One region of the Planococcus donghaensis genome, then DNA from elsewhere that is predicted to be linked to it. Evidence: riboswitches for the same ligand, from Rfam matches in the RefSeq annotation. Region 1 holds a riboswitch; each other region holds the start of a gene.
What was found. Region 1 has a riboswitch for thiamine pyrophosphate ahead of BCM40_RS08890 (YkoF family thiamine/hydroxymethylpyrimidine-binding protein). Riboswitches for the same ligand answer to the same signal wherever they lie in the genome.

Region 1 (4,482 bases):
CATAACTTCCAATTAATATGGCTCATGGTTAATTGCAATAATAGAATACTGCCAAAAAACAGTAGAGGCGTCCACGGATTGAAAAAGAAAGCAATTGTAAGCATGGATAGTGTGACTGCGATAAACTTCACTGAAGGATTCATGTTATGCAAAAGATTCTGCAAAACGATCTACTCCTTTCGGTGTTAACAAATGATGAGACTCTAGCAATTCTTCATTATGCCAGACATCTTTAGCATCAAATTTCCCAGTCAGTTCACCGTCTTTAATGAGCAACACAGAATCTGCTATGCTTGCCGCAAATTCCATATCGTGTGTCACGATTAAAAATGTAGTTCCTTCTTTAGAGCGCTGATCGATTAACTCAAAAAGTTCTACTAGTGCAGCTTTGTCTTGACCTGAAGTGGGTTCATCCATTAATAGAACTGGCCTTTTATCAGCAAGCATTGCTGCAATCGCAACGCGTCTTTTTTGTCCGTGACTAATCGCGAAAGGGTGATCTTCACAAATTTCATCGAGACGTAAACGAGTCATTAATGAAGTAATTTCAGTAGGGTTTGAACTACCAGAATAAGCAACTTCTTTTTGGACTGTTTGTGTTAAAAACAAGTATTCCGGTGATTGAGGCACATAACCGGTGCCATCTGATTGAATTGTGCCGGTTGTCGGCTTGTAAATATCACATAAGGATTTAACCAATGTCGATTTACCGCTACCATTTGGTCCAGCGACCACCACGATTTCGCCTCGACACACTGAAAACGATAGTGGTGTGAGTAATTGTTTGTTCTTAATCGTGACTGACAAATTCTCAACTTGTAAAGCCGTCTGCGGTTGAAGTACAGATGCCCGTTCCGGAAATAAAATCGGTTGTTTTGGTGAAAAACATTGATCGTTTACGAGACACCCGTTCTCATCTAATTGGATTTCGCGTTCGAAGAATGTTCCCCAACTGTCTAAGCGATGTTCTACTGCGACGATTGTCAATTGCGTTTTAAGTTGCAGATCTGTGAGCCATTCAACAAATTGCTTTGCCGTGTAGGGATCTAGATGGGACAATGGTTCATCGAGCAGTAACACTTCTGGCTCCATAATAAGTGCACAGGCTGTTGCAACACGTTGTTTAGTTCCTCCAGATAAAGATTGAATTACCGTGTGTCTCAAATGGGTTAGACCCGTTAATTCTAATACGGCTGTGATTCGCGTTTCCATGTTGTTAAAAGGAACCTGCAAATTTTCTAATGTGAAAGCCAGCTCGTCTTCAACAGTAGGCATACAAAATTGAGAGTCTGGATCTTGAAAAACGGTGGCAACGCGATGGTTGATTTCACCAGGCGCATAGTCTGTTGCTGGTTTTCCGAATAACAAAATTTCCCCGTCAACAGAGCCATCGCAATTATCAGGATACAAACGGTTTAACAAATACAAGAGAGTGCTTTTGCCACAGCCACTTGGACCAGAAATAACAAGTTTCTCGCCTTTTGAGACGGCGAAAGAAATATCTTGTAACGTTGCCGTTTGATCTTCTGGAAATCGAAATGACAAATTGTTTAAAGAGAGGATCTCTTTAAGCATTCACATCACCTTTTTTCGTACGTGCAATGGCATAGCCTCGCAGCGAACCTGTCGCAAGTAAGGCATCTCCAATATACTTACCACCAATTCCTGCGATGATAGTACCGCTAAGCACGCGAATAGTAAACATTAACGCAACAAATGACGGGTCAAGCGCAGCATAGCCTGAGACAAAATAGCCATATACAAAACTGAAAACTGCCGAACCGATTCCGGCAAGCATTAATACCAAAATATTAAAATGCTTGTAGCCAGTTAATGCAAAAGCGGCTTCTGCGCCAAGTCCTTGAACAACTCCAGTTAAAATTAATCGAGGTCCTACAGCGTTGCCGATTAAGACTTCGATGGCAGCTGCCATTGTTTCTGAAAGAAATGCTGCGCCAGGTTTACGGATAATGTACATGCAAATAATGGAGACGATAAACCAAATACCAAACATCCATTCATAAGCAAGGGGGCCTATCACAGCTGCCCAAATATTTGCAGCATGAACAAACAATAAATATACAATGCCAAAGACAACAGCAAATAACGACATTAAGACAACTTCTTTTAATTTCCACGATTTTAGCATGTTAAGCACCTCCATGAGATGGGCTGTTAATGCTCATCGATACGGTCATGACTAAATGGCGGTGTTCCTCAGAGCGAGCATTCGTAAACGCTTCTTCGTAAAAATCAAAAACATCGTGAATGTCCCCGTGGATACCACTCGCATAATGCATCGAATCGTTAAAAACGCCTTGTTGCTTTGCCCGATCGACTTCACGGTAAATCACGGTCATATAATCCGGATTGTTCATTGGGTATAGTGCAAATTGCGAAGAAACATATTGTTTTGTGTCGTCAGTATTCAGTAACACATCGTCTTTATTTAAAAAGACATCACCTGAAGAATCACCAGGACAGCCAATTGAAAAAGTGCCAGACAACGCGACGTGTTCACCAGTTTTCGCTGCATGTAGAGTTAAAGCTTTGGCAACATTAAAGACATGAATTTGTTTGCCACGAATAACAGTAGAGACATCGTCTGTATGCATCCATACGTTTGAAGTATCCGTTTCGTTTAAAGCTCCTTTGATTACTTTGATAAAATCGCCTGTCATTGGATGTAACGAAAAGCGAAATCCAACGATTGGACTGGTACCGCATTGCAATGGTTCCATGTAAAATTCCTCCTTAAAAATGTGCACAAAAAAGACCGCATCCGTGAAGATGCAGCCATAATCTACAAATAATCAAAAAAGGAATTATTTCAGAAATGCGCCGCACTTCCTCACGCAGGTATTATCCTGATCGAGTTTTGAGGGATCGAAGCTTGCGCTTGCATCTCAGCCAAAGTGGGCACCCCTAGTGCAGAAAACGGTATGCGGTTTTTGTGTTCGGGTTGTTCCCGATGGGTTTAGTGTAGAGGAAGTGGTGAGGGATGTAAAGAGGGAGCTTAGAAAAATATGTGAGGTGTGGAAGTTTGAGTGGGGTCTGGGAACGCTTTGGACGCTTTTGGCATGGCTTTCGCGATAAGCCAGGAAAAACGCCTGTCTTATCGCTTCGCCTAGCCCGTCGACGCGCCGGTGCTTAGTGAATTGTTACACCAGTAAATATAGTTTTTATATGATAAAAGTGAAGTAAATGCAAAAAACAAGAGTGAAACTAAAAGGTTTCACTCCTGTTTTTTATTGGGCTTTGTGTAATTTAACCATTAGTTTTGACTAGTAGTTTGTATATGGTTACGAACAATGGCCGGTCGTGTTAATGAGAATATGGCACACCCAAGTGCAATAAGAACAATAACAGCGCCAACCCAAGGCATGCTTGAAATTGAACCGGTTTGCGCTAATGCGATACCACCAATTGCAGAACCTAGAGCAATACCAACTTGTAGAGCTGAGTTATTAAAACTTTGCTGAACATCTGATGTTGCTGGGTCTATTTCAATTAGGTAGCTTTGTTGCGGTGGAGATAAACTCCAGCTAAGGGCTGCCCAAATGACCATTACAGGCAAGAACACGACTAACGAGAATGTTGTGAGTGGTAGTAAAAATAGGGAAACAGCAAAAGTTGAAATGACGATGATGATACTTTTTTTCGATCCAATCCAATCGGACAACGCGCCACCGATTGCACCACCACTAACTGCTGCAATACCGAATAACAAGTAACAGACACTAACCCAAAATGAATTTAAGTTAAGAATAGTTTCAAGAAACGGTGTGAAATAAGCGTATACCGTGTAATGTCCGGCTAACATAAACATTGTCGCGAGATGCGCAGAACCGATTTTTGCACTCGCAACGGCTTTTAGTTGTTGCTTAAGCGGAACTGCTGTACCACCGGCAATTGGCTGAATATAGAGTGCAATCAATGCCATAGATCCGATGGAAAGTAGGGCGATGCCAAGGAAAATAACACGCCAGCCGAACAAGTCTGAAACAACAATTCCAATTGGCACACCAAGAACGAGTGAAGAACTGATTCCCATAAAGATAAAACCAATTGCTTTTGCTCGGTATGGAGGGTCAACAATTTTAGCGACAATGGTGAGCGACAAGACGACAATAAGTGCAGTGCTTGCAGCGGTTAACACACGGGCGATCATCATCCACGTGAAATCAGGACTAAAATAAGTCATAATGTTTCCGAGGAAAAAAATGAACATGGCAATCAAATACACTTTTTTTCGTTCGAATTTGCTGGTTGCAACAAGCAATACAGGACCTGCAATAGCAATAATCATTGCAAAAACTGTAATTAATTGTCCGGCTGAGCTTAGAGATACATCAAACTCTGCAGCGATTGTCGGCAAAATTCCCCCGATAATCAGTTCGACAAGTCCCACAGCTACTGTGGATAAGGCTAAAATATACACTTTTAAATTCATTGCTTTTAACGCTTCCTCTCTTCTTTGCA
Region 2 (4,482 bases), 1.2 Mb from region 1:
CTTAAACCCTTGATATGACTCGATTATTTAATCAGATTTTTCTGTCTAAACAAAAATAGTTGTTGTCAAGCGTTATTTTTAGTATTATAATAAGCAATTGTGAAATTTGAAATGAGGGTTCTAAAATGAAAAATTCCATCTATGGATTAACGATAGACCAGTTAAAAGAATGGTTTTTAGAAAACGGCCAGAAAAAGTACCGTGCGGAGCAGGTATGGGATTGGTTGTATATTAAACGTGTCACTGAATTTGCGGAAATGAACAATCTTTCGAAAGATTGTATTCAACTACTTGAAGACAACTTTGTGATTCGTACGTTAAAAGAAACGGTTAAACAAGAATCTGCAGACGGTACGATCAAGTTTCTTTTCCAAATGCAAGATGGCAACTTGATCGAGACGGTATTGATGCGCTTTAAATACGGAAATTCTGTCTGTGTAACAACGCAAGTTGGTTGTAACATTGGCTGTAGTTTCTGTGCCAGCGGATTATTGAAAAAGAGCCGCGATTTAAACGCGGGCGAAATTGTTGAGCAAATTATGCAAGTACAAGCGCATTTTGATGCACAACAAAAAGAAGAACGTGTAAGTCATATCGTAGTTATGGGGATTGGTGAACCATTCGATAACTATACGAATTTGATGGACTTCTTAAAAGTTGTCAATTCTCAAAAAGGCTTGGCTATTGGAGCTCGCCACATCACGGTTTCTACTAGTGGGATTGTGCCGAAAATTTATGACTATGCAGACGAAGGCTTGCAAGTAAACCTTGCAATTTCAATTCATGCGCCAACAAATGAATTGCGTACGCGTATCATGAAAATTAACAAAGCATATCCAATCGAGAAGCTAATGGCTTCTATCGATTACTATTTGGAGAAATCGAACCGTCGTATCACGTTTGAGTATATTTTATTGCGTGATGTGAATGACCATGTTGAAGAAGCAAATCAACTGGCGAAATTGCTAGAAGATAAGCGTCACTTGTCATACGTGAACTTGATTCCGTACAATTCTGTTGATGAGCACGATCAATATCAACAAAGTACACCAGAAGCAATCAGTGCTTTCTATGATGCATTGAAGAAAAAAGGCATCAACTGTGGCGTACGTCACGAACAAGGCGCAGACATCGATGCTGCTTGTGGTCAATTACGAAGCAAACAAATCAAAAAAGATAAAAAAGAAGTAACAGTTTAATAAATAACCGCATTCCTAATGATTAGGAACCTCAGACCACAAACAACTCGAGTTGTTTGTGGTCTTTTTTATTTAATTTATGAAACTTATCGAACGTTAAGAGCGTATTCAGCTTTATAGGATGAATTAGTTAACTTTAAGCTAATAAGGGGAGTGAGGGATTGAAGAAGATTCTGTTCATAGTACTTTTACTTGGAACAATCGTTTTAGCTGGTTGCAGCGATGTTTCAACATACGGTGATAATGAAGTAGCGGCTACTGTAGACGGTCATGAGATTACAATAGGTGATTTGCGTTTTTTGTATGCTGATGAAACGGCATTAGATTATCTGGATTCGGTAATAGTGGCAAAACTGATCAAACAACAAGTACAAGAAATGAATCTCGATATTTCCCCGCATTTAATGGCTGAAGAAAATCAGGATGATTTTGAAAAACTTCCTCCTGAAAACACAAAAGATGAAGGCAGTAAGCAAGTTCGTAAATATGCCATCGCTCAAGCGGAAAAATTAGGTATGACACCCGAAGAATTTCAAAAGCAGTATGCTAAAAAACTCAATCACCAAAATGCTTATATCAATACATATCTTGAAGAGAAATTAGGTGGAGGGGACATTAACGATCCAAAATGGAGTGAGAAATTTGGAGAAGAATACAATGATTTAATAGAAAAATTGGTAGAAGAAAATAAAGAAAAAATAGAAGTGTTACTTGATTAACATCTAGTAAAATCGATGGTAGAGTATTAGCGATAAAATTTAGTTTTGTACCTTTTATCTTTAAGAAGAATTTTATAAAGACTATAGTATTAACAAAATCTGTGATATAGTGATTTCGAAAACATAAATAAAAACACCACTAGGGGAGCCGGATATCGGCTGAGACGAGCATAAGCTCGGACCCTTTGAACCTGATCTGGATCATACCAGCGGAGGGAAGTGGCGGATTGTCTGCTATTTTTTATCGACTGCATACGCCGCTTCCCTTTATTGGGGAGCGGCGTTTTTATGTTGTGTAAATGAATAGGAAAAGGGAGATGGAGAAATGACTTTTTGTAAAGAAGTAAGAAAAGAATGTGACCACCTATGGCAGGCGAGTTTTGATCATCCATTTGTTAAAGGAATTGAAGATGGGACATTGCCGGTCGATGTATTCCGTTTTTACGTCATGCAAGATGCTTATTACTTATCACATTTCGCGAAAATTCAAGCACTTGGTGCATCAAAAGCAAAAGACTTAGAAACAACGCAACGTTTTGCGATTCATGCATCACATACAAGTACGGCTGAATTATCTTTACACCAATCCTTTATGAAAATGTTAGATGTTACGGAAAAAGATTGGTTAGCATTTCAACCTTCTCCGACTGCATATGCATATGTATCTCATATGTACCGAGCATCTGCAGGGGATTTAGCAGACGTCCTAGCGGCCATTTTGCCTTGTTATTGGCTGTATTATGAAATCGGCGAACGGTTGAAAAATGCCAAACCGGATCATCCGATTTATGACCGTTGGATTGAAACTTACGGTTCCGAGGAATTTGGGGAACTTGTCAATGAACAAATCGAACGGATGAATCGTTTGGCTGAAGAACTGCCAGAAGCTCGCCGCAAAGAACTAAAAGACCATTTTCTAAAGAGCAGTTATTACGAATTAAATTTTTGGGACCAAGCATGGAGAAAAGAAACGTGGTCTATAGATGCGATTGAAAAAGTAGGTGTCTAATATGATTCAGCTGATAAAAGAGCAAAATCCAGTGGTGCATTGTATTACCAATCATGTGGTATCCAATTTTCAAGCGAATGGCCTTTTAGCAATTGGTGCGTCGCCGATTATGGGAGAAGCACCAGAAGAAGCAGCAGAACTGGCTTCATTATCTCAAGCGCTGTCATTAAATATCGGAACCTTGCATACAGAGTCATTAAAAAGCATGTTGCTTGCGGGAAAACGAGCCAATCAATTGGGCATTCCAGTTGTGTTAGATCCCGTTGGAGCAGGGGCAAGTGGCTTTCGTCTACAAGCAGTTCGTGAAATTTTAGGTACAGTATACGTTAATGTGCTTCGATGCAACGCAGGAGAGCTTGCGGCAATAGCTGGGGAACAATGGAAGTCAAAAGGTGTGGACGCAGGAGAAGGGCTCTTAGACGTTAAAGCGCTTGCTGTTGTCACTTCAAAAAAATTAGGAGTGGTCATAGCGGTCACAGGGCCAATAGATATTGTGACGGACGGAGAATCTGTTATTGAAATTCCTTATGGAGATCCACTTATGGCGTCTATCACAGGTACAGGTTGTTTATTGAGTAGTGTAGTTGCTGCAGGTCTAGCTGTTTCTACTAAAAAACCGATAGAAACTGTTCGTGATGTTTTACGTTTTTACGCAATTGCGGGAGAACAAGCTCGTCGAGAGGCCCAGCTCCCTGGAGATTTTCAGCAAGCTTTTATGAATCGTATAGCTAGCTTGACCGACAGGGAAGTAAGCGCGCGAATTTCTTTACAGGAGGAGACAGTATGAAGAAAACACCACAAACTTTGACAATAGCGGGTTCAGATTCAGGAGGAGGAGCTGGCATTCAAGCCGATTTAAAAACCTTTCAAGAACTAGGTGTTTACGGGACTTCTGCCATCACAGCGGTCACAGCTCAAAACACAATGGGTATTAGCGCAATTTATCCGATGTCGACACAAGCGATTCAAACTCAATTAGCAGCAGTAGGTGATGATTTTGACATCAGCGCTTTGAAAACAGGCATGCTATTTAATCCTGAAATTATTCAAGAAACCGCTAATGCAATCCGACACTATGGGTGGGGAAATTTAGTCGTCGATCCAGTCATGATTGCTAAAGGGGGTGCAAATTTATTGCAGCCTGTCGCAGTAGAAGCATTAAAAAACTATTTATTGCCTTTAGCATTTCTTGTCACACCGAACATTCCGGAAGCAGAAGCATTAACTGGTATTTCGATTACAGATGTTTTCAGTCGACGCCGAGCAGCCGAGAAGATTTTATCATTAGGAGCACAAGCGGTGGTCATTAAAGGCGGACATGCAACTGATCCAGAACATGCAGAAGATTATTTTCTGCATGTGAACGGCGAATCGGCAGTGTACCGCGCCGCTCGCATTTCGACAAACCAAACACATGGTACAGGCTGCACATTCGCAGCGGCAGTAACGGCACAGCTTGCTAAAGGTCAGGACCTTAAAAAAGCAATTTTGACAGCGAAGGAATTTATCCAAGCGGCGCTTAGCGATCCACTGAATATTGGTAATGGGCACGGTC
Region 3 (4,482 bases), 870 kb from region 1:
TAACGTTTTTTCCCTCGTGTAGAAGATTGTTCTCTAGTGGTTTGTTCATTTTTGCCTTGTTTTCTTTTGTTCAATACTTTTCGAATAATTGGGTATGCAATTGGTCCGTATTTAATAGCGGATTTTAATAATCTTCCTAATGCCATTTAAATCTCTCCATTCATGAGGATAGTAATTTACTTTTCCCTAAGTTTACAAAAAACAAACATCCTTATTTAGAGTGAGCAAGGGCAACTAATATGTCCTTGAATGCATGAACACTTGAAATCAATACGTATTCAGCATTGCCATGCCAATCATCACCACTAGGTCCGAACTCGATAGCACCTTCTCCGCCTTGTACCGCTGCATAATATTGTGTATCTGCAGCCCCGTGTTGACCAAATAAAATTGGTTTTTGCCCAGTAGTAGTTAAAATCACGTTTTGTAAGTTTTGTATATATGGATTTTCTTTTGTAGTAGTTAAAGCAGGAGCAGTTTCTTCTTTTTTACAGTCCATTTCGATATCCAAAGTTTTAGCTAAGTCGACCAACTGTCGGATAATCTCTTCTTTTTTCTGGCCGGGCATATAGCGGATATCATATGACATTTCGCAAATATCGGGTACTACGTTATAACGATCTCCCGCTTTAATAATCGGCAAGTTAACAGAAGGCTTTTCGTAGTATTCGGTCGATTCTTTTTGAAAGGGTAAATCAGCAACTGCCATATGAAACTTCATGGCAGATTCAATGGCATTGATGCCTTCCCATGGACGACTACCATGAGCGGGCTTTCCTTTGAATGTCATATCCAATTGTAAAACGCCTTTCGATTGTAAACCTACTTTCAACCCAGTAGGTTCACCACAAATAACGAAATCGCCGGTGTAACCTTGCTCGACTAGCCATTTGGATGTATTGCGTCCGCCAGTTTCTTCATCGGTTACAATATGTAATTGAACACTTCGTGCCAATTTGGAACGATCAAGGTCTACAAAAGCTTGCATCATTGCTGCAACTCCTGCTTTCATATCCGCAGCACCTCGTCCGTAAAGGCGATCTTGTTCTACTATCGGATTAAATTGTTCTTCATGTCCTGGCACTACGTCAACATGACCATTCCAAACAATGGTTTCAGCTCCTTTTCCTTTAGCAGAAGTAAGCATCTTATATCCGTTATTATCATGTACAGTAACAGCCTCACCTTTTTCTTTTAACCATTCTGCGCAAAAAAGAAGTGCTTCATTAGCTCCTTCTTTGGAATCGCTTTGAATTTTAATCAAATCCTTTAATAGTTCGATCATTTTTTGGCAAGCCCAATATACGGCTGCCTCCACCACCTTTCGACTATCATTACTAGTCTCTACTTTACCCTATGAGTGTGTGATAAAACAGCCTTGCAATAAACAGGAGGCTTGTGTACAATACAGGTGAAAGTTAAATATTTGTATACACCACAAGGGGAGCTTTAGCTGAGAGTGAACATCTGTTCTTACCCTTTGAACCTGTAAGTTAACACTTGCGCAGGGATGTGGATAGAAACCGGTCCTTACAACGACGCCTGGCTCTGTCCTAGCGTCGTTTTTATAATGGTTTTATTCGCGGCCCTTCTGGTGATGTGCACAACACATAAGGAGGAAGTCATGAGAAATAAAAAAGTTTTGTTAATGATGGAAATTGCAATTTTTGCAGCTCTTGGATTTGTTTTAGACTTTATATCATTCCGGATGCCACAAGGCGGTTCAGTTAGTTTAGTCATGATTCCAATCGTCTTAATCGCTTTTAGAAGAGGTGTTGGTGCGGGCGTTTTAACTGGCTTGTTAGTCGGCTTGTTACAAATTGTTTCTGGCTTTATCTCTGTAACCCCTTTGTCATTCGGCTTTGTCGTTATGCAAGTGATATTGGATTATCTATTAGCATATGCTGTGGTCGGATTCGCGGGTGTGATGCGCGCAAAATATTTGCAGCATGCGGAAGCGAAGCAAACTGGAAAAATGCTAATCGCAATTGTCTCAGGCGTGCTTATTGCATCGGTATTGCGTTATTTCGTGCATGTCGTCACCGGTATTTTGTTCTTCGGTATGTTTGCTGAAGGCAATGTAGTAATTTACTCTGCTGTGTACAATGCTACGTATATGATCCCTGTATTTTTACTCGCTGCTTTTGTTTGTTCAGCGCTTTTCGCAGCTGCTCCAAAATTGGTGAATGCTGAAGCTCAATAATGTAAAGGCTGTCTTCGGACAGTCTTTTTTCTATGAATCGCTAGAAGAGATTCAAACAGGACGGGAGCCTCTGTATAAATTTTGTGGTATAATTTTTGAATAGAAAAGCTTGAAAGAAGGGTATTTAATGATTGCAACTACTGAAAAAGATATTGAAATGTTAAAAAAAGCTGGCCAAATGGTAGCTGAAATTCGTGAAGCGATGAAAGCGGCAACGAAAGCCGGCGTTACAACAAAAGAAATTGATGAATTGGGTGGCAAATTATTTGAAGAACTTGGGGGCGTATCTGGGCCAAAATCAGAATACGACTTCCCAGGGTACACATGCATTAGTGTTAATGAAGAAGTAGCTCACGGCATTCCAGGCAACCGTGTAATCCAAGATGGAGATATTGTGAATATTGATGTTTCGGGTTCATACGAGGGCTATTTCTCTGATACAGGAATATCGTTTGTAGTAGGAGAAGGACATGCAGAAAAAGAAAAAATTTGTGCAGCTGCAGCTTCTGCTTTTGATCGCGCAATGACAAAAGTTAAAGCGGGCGCTAAACTAAACCAAATCGGTAAAGCAGTTGAGCGCGAAGCAAAAGAACAAGGTTTGTTTGTTATCAAAAACTTGACGGGACATGGCATTGGTAAATCGCTTCATGAGGCGCCTCAGCACATTTTAAATTATTACGATGCATGGGAAACAACGATATTAAAAGAGGGCATGGTGCTAGCAGTAGAGCCTTTTATCTCACAAAAGTCTGAACACATCATTGAATCAGGTGATGGTTGGACATTTATCACACCAGATCAATCATTAGTAGCACAAATTGAGCATACGGTTCTTGTGACAAAAGGTGAGCCGATTTTGCTAACGAAGTTGAACAACTAATCGTATTTATTTTTTCAATTTTAAAAACCTGCAGACAATCTCGTGAAATCGAGATGTCTACAGGTTTTTAATTTATTGGGTTTCTTTTTTTAATAAGCAAAATACCTGTCAGTATTACGCCACTTAAGAATAGAGAGGCAGTAGTTACAAGCATTTCTCCAGTTCCGTGTTTGATCGCAATTCCGATAAAGGCCCAAATAAAAACAGCGGCATAAGGAATGTCCATATGATGAAAACGGATGTGCAAAGCAAGTGCAGTGGCAACGGTCAACATAATCACAGTCCACAATTGATCACTCAGTCCCCATCCATTCCAATTATAATAAGTTAGAACGAAACTGATATTGGCAATAGTTGCTACACTGATCCAACCCATATTAATCGAAATGGGTAAGCGCTCAGTAAATGATTTTTCTGAATTTGCATATTGCAAGTAAAGGATGATTAAGGCAATTAGGTAGCCAAGCATGGCAACGATTGATGTGGCGAAAAACTCATAATGCCATAATAGCAGCCAACTAATATTGAACACGCAACTTAATATGAACATCAATGCCAACGTGTAAGAAGGGGTCTGTCCTTTTCGTAAGCGGACCCAAAAAGCAATAATCCAGACAGCTAGCAAAAGGTATATAATGCTCCAAATTGAAAATACGTAACCGGCAGGTGTGAACAGAACCAATAGTCGATTAGACACTTCACCTGTTGTTTGGCCATTTAATGGCAAGGTGTTTGCTAAAGTATTCATCACAATTACAGCAATAAATGCAATTGTCATCAGTAAAACACGGATCATACGAAATCCCTCCCTTACTTTAGTATACCTGCCATAGTTTCAATCAACAATTAACCTTTTCCAAATAAATCCCTAAAAATGTCGATAAGGTGAAGTGTTGAAGATTTGAAGGGAATAATATTCCAGTATCCGAATAAAAAATGATATACTAATAAGTGTTTTTAGAAAATTTAGTTTACCAGGGGGCATTACTATGACAGTGAAATATCCGGAAACATGGGATTTGGATACGCTGTTTTCAGGCGGCAGCGAATCTCAAGAATTGCGGTTACATATGAACCAAGCAGTAACAATGCTTACGGAATTTGAAAAACTTGTTCAAAAATTTAAAGGGCCAACTGGAAAAGAAGATGCTGAAAATGTATACGATTTGTTAGAAAAAATGAGTGAAGTAATGAGGCACTTAAGCCAGTCAGGGGCTTTTATTGGCTGTTTAATGGCACAAAATACACAAGATAAAAAAGCGGGGATTTTAGAAAGTGAAGCAGCTTCACTTTCGGCTCGTTTCCAAAATTCTTTTCAGAAAATCCAACAAGATTTAACAAAGACAGAAGACGCGGTATGGAATGAGCTATTGAATGAAGATCTTTTACGTAAATTCAC

Region 2: it holds a riboswitch for thiamine pyrophosphate, as region 1 does, so the genes downstream of both, tenA (thiaminase II) here and BCM40_RS08890 (YkoF family thiamine/hydroxymethylpyrimidine-binding protein) in region 1, are expected to answer to the same signal.
Region 3: it holds a riboswitch for thiamine pyrophosphate, as region 1 does, so the genes downstream of both, thiT (energy-coupled thiamine transporter ThiT) here and BCM40_RS08890 (YkoF family thiamine/hydroxymethylpyrimidine-binding protein) in region 1, are expected to answer to the same signal.

Annotation. Positions count from the first base shown of each region.
Region 1 is NZ_CP016543.2:1,774,318-1,778,799, reverse strand. It holds gene BCM40_RS08905 (energy-coupling factor transporter transmembrane component T family protein) at 1-164, opposite strand, end outside; gene BCM40_RS08900 (ABC transporter ATP-binding protein) at 145-1,575, opposite strand; gene BCM40_RS08895 (ECF transporter S component) at 1,568-2,149, opposite strand; gene BCM40_RS08890 (YkoF family thiamine/hydroxymethylpyrimidine-binding protein) at 2,151-2,741, opposite strand; TPP riboswitch at 2,832-2,937, opposite strand; gene BCM40_RS08885 (MFS transporter) at 3,275-4,453, opposite strand.
Region 2 is NZ_CP016543.2:2,969,498-2,973,979, reverse strand. It holds gene rlmN (dual-specificity RNA methyltransferase RlmN) at 126-1,199, shown strand; gene BCM40_RS14640 (SurA N-terminal domain-containing protein) at 1,361-1,918, shown strand; TPP riboswitch at 2,050-2,153, shown strand; gene tenA (thiaminase II) at 2,244-2,927, shown strand; gene thiM (hydroxyethylthiazole kinase) at 2,929-3,714, shown strand; gene thiD (bifunctional hydroxymethylpyrimidine kinase/phosphomethylpyrimidine kinase) at 3,711-4,482, shown strand, end outside.
Region 3 is NZ_CP016543.2:908,341-912,822, forward strand. It holds gene BCM40_RS16450 (hypothetical protein) at 1-146, opposite strand, end outside; gene BCM40_RS04430 (M20 family metallopeptidase) at 212-1,285, opposite strand; TPP riboswitch at 1,431-1,528, shown strand; gene thiT (energy-coupled thiamine transporter ThiT) at 1,625-2,203, shown strand; gene map (type I methionyl aminopeptidase) at 2,331-3,083, shown strand; gene BCM40_RS04445 (tryptophan-rich sensory protein) at 3,151-3,879, opposite strand; gene BCM40_RS04450 (M3 family oligoendopeptidase) at 4,073-4,482, shown strand, end outside.